Regions from separate parts of the Bacillus sp. JJ1122 genome, predicted to be linked through region 1. Evidence: riboswitches for the same ligand, from Rfam matches in the RefSeq annotation. Region 1 holds a riboswitch; the other holds the start of a gene.

Region 1 (3,109 bases):
ATTTTACCTGGGGGTAAAAACATTTTTTAAAAAGCCTGCCAGTACCGCAGCGAATCTGCAGGGTAAAAGCCTGGTAGGTATGTATCTATCTACATTCTTATTGATGATTACAAATCCGGTCACTATTCTAAATTTCACCGCGATGTTTGCGGGGCTGGGATTTGATCAGAGTTCAGATACAGGTTTGACTGCTGTAACGCTGATTGGCGGCGTATTTTTTGGTGCGGCCATATGGTGGGTAAGTCTTAGCCTCATTGTCAGCATTTTTAAAAATAAGATCACTCCGCATTTAGGTCTGGTCAATAAGATTGCTGGTTTGCTGATCATTGCGCTGGGGATTTTAGCGTTTGTAAAATAAAATTTTTATTAAAGACAGCCATAAAAAAGGCTCACAATATAGGGGGTACAGGGTGGATCTTTGGGTAGGTGCTGCTGGAGTCTGTATAAATGAACATGAGGAAGTGCTGATGGTTCGGCAGGGAAAAGAAGAGGAAGAAAAGCTTTGGGCTATTCCGGCAGGTGGGATAGACCTGAATGAAACTTCTGAAGAATGCTGCATCAGGGAAGTATTTGAGGAAACGGGATATGAAGTCGAAATCATCAGGCCTTTATACATAAAAACAGGTAACTCATTTGGGGTTGATATTAAGCTCCAGTTTTTTGAAGTGATGATAACAGGTGGCGAACCGCGGATTCAGGATCCGGACGGGCTGATCCATGAGATAGCGTGGAAAGAAGTAACTGGGATGAGCGAAGCGGATTTTGGTTTTCCTGAGGATCGGGAGTTTCTTCTAAATCTAATAAATGAAAAAAACCTTCGGGAGAACATATCCTTTCAGGCATGAAATGCAAAAAAAAACGCATGGATAATGGAATCCATGCGTTTTCACTATACTTAAACCAATTTTTCCAGATTCACGCGCTTGTGGATGGCGAGCATAACGGGGATGCCGACTGCCATCACCGTTAATTCGCCGGCAGCTGTTGTCAGCCAAGTGAACCAGAACGGCAATTGGAATGCCAGGTTCAATTCAATGGCGATCAGGAACATCGTGAAGGTGAAAACCAAAGTGTTCACGGCCATCCGTGCGATAATGCTCTTAATATATTTTGCTGTGAAAATTGTGACGAGCAATGAAATCACAGACTGGCCAACTCCGAAAACAAGGTCATAAGCGACCATCGGAGAAAAGAGCAGGTTCGTTAAAAATACGCCTAATACGATTCCATAAAAATATTTCTTATTGAAAACAATCAGGTGGTTGAACATTTCCGATACTCGGAATTGAACGTTCGTGAAGCCAAATGGCTGAATAATAGCAGAAACCGCAATATATAATGCAGCTAGGAGTCCGTTCCGGACAATCGTTCTCGTATTCATTCTTCATCTCTCCTAGTTTTTTAACGTGGGATGGTTACGAACCACGTTTGTTATGAAAGCCAATTTTAAATTATATAGGATAAAAGACCTTATCACAATACCATTTTCGTGTGCGGAAATAATAAAAATAAGGAGATTTTACAAATGGAAATTAGATCCTATGCAACAGCAGATGCCCCGGCCATTCTGAAATTGTTCAGAGAAACCATCCTAAGTGTTAACCATGGAGATTATACACAAGAGCAATGTGAAATCTGGGCTAATAGCTTTTCCAGTATAGAAAGTTTAGACAGCAGACTAAGAAACAGTTTTGCAGTGACAGCTGAGGTGGATTGGGTAGTGGCAGGTTTCGGAAACCTTAACTCCCAGAGGGAAATTGATCTCTTATACACACATAAAAACTATCAAGCGAGAGGCATTGGTTCAGCGATTTTAAGAAAACTGGAATCAGTTGCATGCTTGAAGGGATATGAGGAGCTGACCACAGAAGCCAGCATTACAGCTTTGGACTTTTTTCTTTCCAAAGGATACGTTGAGGTAAAAATGCAAAACAAGAGGGTAGGAGGAATCGAGTTTATTAATTTTATTATGAAAAAAACTTGTGACGAGCATAGGAGCAACACTTGATCACAGATTTTGATCTGCTAGAAAAATTTCTTTTAAAAACTCTTGTCTCTTCTGCCGCATAGTTTAGCGTGAATTTAAGCAAACCTGCGAACCAGACACAAAAACAGGATTGACCCTGCTTCATTTTTAGGTTATTATTATACCAATAGGGGTAACGGTATAATTAAATCGTCAAATTAAATTTATCCCTGAATAATATCAGGAATGGTTTTTAAATATAAGGAGGAATAACAATGAGTAAAAAAGTAGCAATTATCGCAAGTAATGGTGGCTTATTTGAGGCTTATAAAGTATTTAATATCGCAACAGCAGCGGCTGCCACTGATCAGGAAGTAGCTGTATTTTTTACATTTGAAGGCTTGAATTTAATCCATAAGGAAGCATACAAGCAGCTTCCTATGCCAGAAGGCAAAGAACACTTTGCAGAAGGTTTTGCAAAGGCCAACGTTCCTGCTATTCCAGAATTGGTTGAAATGGCCGTGGAAATGGGCGTTAAATTCATTGGCTGCCAAATGACAATGGATGTAATGGGACTTGAAAAAGAAGCTTTTGTTGATGGACTTGAAGTAGGCGGAGCTGTAACATTCCTAGAGTTTGCAACAGATGCAGATGTTACTTTGACTTTCTAAGTTTTTAACTCTTTTTGTAATCTTTGTTGCTATTTTAACGAAAGTAAAATGAGGTACCTTTGTTAAAACAGAAACAGAGTACCCATAACCCTGTAAAAGCAGACCCAAAGATCAATCAAAGGTGCGGCCATTTCCCAAATGCTTATGGGAAATGGTCGTTTTATTTTTTCTTGAAACGTTTTTATCCGAATGAACCTCTGTATCTATGAGATTTTACTGATTGCTGGCCAATGTAGCTTTCTCGGTTACATCCACCATCCAGGACACAATTGTCGTACTGTCACGAACATTGTTTTCCTGAATTCCTTTTAATAAAGTCTCAACGCTTTCTCCATTAGAAGATTTCGAGAAAACCCGGAAAATGTCCTGTGGATTGGAGAATCGTTCCCCAGGGCATTCTATTAAACCATCGGTTGTCAGCAAGAGATGATTAATGCCCTGCCGCAGTTCCTTTCTGCCGGTGCTGTAGCAG
Region 2 (3,109 bases), on a different contig from region 1:
ATCAGATCTTTTCCCGACCCATCCCATGTAAAAGAAGAATCGCACCATGCGCACGAGTAGTCACAGCCAGCGGTTCGCACGAACATGGTTTTCTGGCCGATAACCATCCCTTCACCCTGGATGGTGGGGCCAAATATTTCGATAATTGGTATCTTACTCAAGCTCCATCCACTCCCGTCTTGCTTCGGCATAGCTTGTAGGAGTTTCATAGAGGCGAACGAACTCCACCCTGGCTCCATCATATTGATCCTGTCTTTCAATAAGGGCTTCCGCCATTTTTTCATAAATCCAAACCACCATATTTTCGGCAGTTGTATTCATCGGAGGAAGCGTTTCATTTAAGTATTTGTGATCAAGATAGATTTCAATTTTTGACTTCCATATTTCTTTAATATCGCCAAAGTCGATCATCAGGCCGCGCTCATCGACAAAGCCGCTCAGTCCAAAAATAACTTTATAGGTATGACCGTGCAGATTCTTGCACTTCCCTTCATAAGCATGAAGGTGATGAGCAGAATCAAAGGTGAACTCCTTGCTGACAAGCACACGTTTTGAATGATATTTTAATTGTTCTCTCTTGATATCCTGATCAATTTTTTGAAGCTGTTCTACAATACGGAAACCGAACATGATTAAACAGCTCCTTCCAAGAACTCATCGAGCCCCTTTTTTCTCAGCAGACAGGCCGGGCAGACACCACATCCGTCAGCTATGATGCCGTTATAACAAGTTAAGGTCTTGGTACGGACAAAGTCAAAAGCACCCAATTGATCTGCGAGCTTCCACGTTTCCGCTTTATTCAGCCACATTAGAGGCGTGTGTATGACAAAATTCTCGTCCATCGAAAGGTTCAATGTGACGTTCAACGATTTAACGAATATATCCCTGCAATCCGGGTATCCGCTGAAATCTGTTTCACAAACACCAGTCACGATGTGTTTGGCATTTACCTGGCTTGCCAGCACACCTGCAAAGGACATAAACAATAAGTTTCTCCCTGGTACGAAGGTTGACGGCAAGCCTCCGTCTTCCCCGTCCTTCACTTCTATTTCATCTCTTGTCAGTGCATTAGGTGCTAACTGATTTAACAGACTCATATCAAGAATATGATGTCTGATTCCGAGTTCTTTCGTAATTTCTTTCGCGCAATCAATTTCTGTCCGGTGCCTCTGGTTATAATCAAAGGTTACCGCTTCTACTTCTGCAAATTGCCCCATCGCCCAGAACAAACATGTAGTACTGTCCTGGCCGCCGCTGAAAACAACTACGGCTTTTTCATTTTTCATTCTGAAAATCTCCTTTTAAACGGAAAAAACAGTACTACTAAGACAGCAGTACTGTTTATCCTTAGTTTTTTTGAGAGGGTAGCTAGAACCTCTTCCGTAAAGACGGATTTATGTGATTTTGAACTAATTTATTTTATCATACATTTTATAATTGGGAAGCTTTTTTTATTCCGGAATTCCTTATATCTTCTTATTTCAACTTCTTTTTCTAGAAATCCCCTCCTTTCAACACCATATTGGAAAACAACAATTAAAACGGGTGCAGTCTGAAATTTTTCTATACCGGATGTGAAAAATCAGCTGAATTACTATTGAGAAGGGAGAAGTGTTGAAACACTATTGAATCCATTCTGCATACATTGAACGTGAGGTGATTTATGATGCCGGAATGGATTGTTGCATTCTTTCCAGTGAATTTTTTATCAGCATACGTTTTGTACATTTACCTTTACAATCGAAGGGAGCAAATTGGTTTTCATTTGGGGATGAATATCGCCATGGTTGCCGGGGGAGGAATGGCACTTGGTACCGGGCTCATTTTCATCAATCTTTATCCATTGTATTTTCTTGAGGCTACCCTTGTTGCAGTGATAATTGGAAGTCTAACTGGCATCTTCTTTGGCAACCTATTTGACTGCCAAACCTTATTGACCGGGTATATTAACGGACTAATGATGGGGATTATGGCTCCAATGATCGGAGCAGCTGCCTCTGAGGGAATTCTTTTCTTGTTGATGATCGAAATATTTATCATAAGCAGCTTTTGCTTAGTGGCTGCCTTTGCCTACAGGGGTTAGATGGAGGTCTTCAATGCAAATCATCTTAATTTCTACCACTTTTGTTAATGTTGCCTTCGGTGTTTGGCTATATTTTGTACTGAGTAAGTGCAAGTTTTTATTAAACGACAGGTTTGGCTACATCTCGGTTAAGACTTCCAGCAGCACATTAAGTCTTGTTGCCTCTTTGAACCTTTTTTTGCTTTTTCCTGCTGATTTTGAGATAACTGGTCTGCTCAATCTATTGCTGGGAATAGGAATAGGATGGCTGTTTGGTTCACTGTTGAATGCCCAAACATTGATAGCGGGAATTTATAATGGCGGAATGGGGGCGATTATGGGAACAATGGCAGGTGCGGTTGTCATGAATCCGGCTATTTGCGGGTTGCCTTCAACGATTCTTTCTGAACAGGAAATCATCATTTTCTTTGCGTTGTTAAGCATATGTATCCAAGGAATAACGGCATTCATGCTTCTGTTTTCTTTCAGGGCTTGAATTCTCATAAAAATAAAGAATAAAGCAGCCTGCTTGGCTGCTTTTGTTTACTTTATCGAAAACCCTTCAAATAATTTACCTCCAAAAGGTTCTAAAATGGAGTCTGCAAGCTCAACGACCTGACTTTTTTCTCCACTTTTATAATAGTTGTCAAAGGCTTGAACAAAATAGTTTGCAAAGTGTGGATCAAATTTGGTTAATTCCCTGAACATCCATTTTGAATTTCCAATCCAATGTTTATTTGTCCTTAGCACAAATTCATGTAAAAGATCAGCCAAGGCATTTGCAATAAAGAGTTCTTCAGCTCTTTTTGTTGAGCCGATGAAATCATCAAGTGTATCTGTAATAAAATAGCGCTTCATTTCAATCTCTTTTTCTGTCCACAATTCAGGCCCATTTTCGATTATGGATGCTGCTTCCTCTCTGATCGCTGGCAATATCTCGCTGTCCTTGAGAACTATTCCTTCAGAAACCATCCTTGGCAAGCTTGGTCTTGCCCTTTTAACGTCACTTTCGAAAAATATTTTATACGAATGGAGATTATGGACAAA

The links. Region 1 has a riboswitch for preQ1 ahead of V7201_RS02610 (QueT transporter family protein). Riboswitches for the same ligand answer to the same signal wherever they lie in the genome.
Region 2: another riboswitch for preQ1. It lies ahead of queC (7-cyano-7-deazaguanine synthase QueC); the one in region 1 lies ahead of V7201_RS02610 (QueT transporter family protein).

Annotation. Positions count from the first base shown of each region.
Region 1 covers NZ_JBALQL010000003.1:62,236-65,344, reverse strand. The annotation lists gene V7201_RS02620 (LysE family translocator) at 1-358, shown strand, start outside; gene V7201_RS02615 (NUDIX hydrolase) at 411-845, shown strand; gene V7201_RS02610 (QueT transporter family protein) at 896-1,381, opposite strand; PreQ1 riboswitch class I at 1,388-1,432, opposite strand; gene V7201_RS02605 (GNAT family N-acetyltransferase) at 1,526-2,008, shown strand; gene V7201_RS02600 (DsrE/DsrF/DrsH-like family protein) at 2,242-2,637, shown strand; gene V7201_RS02595 (protein phosphatase 2C domain-containing protein) at 2,851-3,109, opposite strand, start outside.
Region 2 covers NZ_JBALQL010000026.1:53,806-56,914, forward strand. The annotation lists gene queE (7-carboxy-7-deazaguanine synthase QueE) at 1-161, opposite strand, end outside; gene queD (6-carboxytetrahydropterin synthase QueD) at 154-630, opposite strand; gene queC (7-cyano-7-deazaguanine synthase QueC) at 633-1,286, opposite strand; PreQ1 riboswitch class I at 1,342-1,384, opposite strand; gene V7201_RS15785 (hypothetical protein) at 1,664-2,083, shown strand; gene V7201_RS15790 (hypothetical protein) at 2,097-2,558, shown strand; gene V7201_RS15795 (nucleotidyltransferase domain-containing protein) at 2,606-3,109, opposite strand, start outside.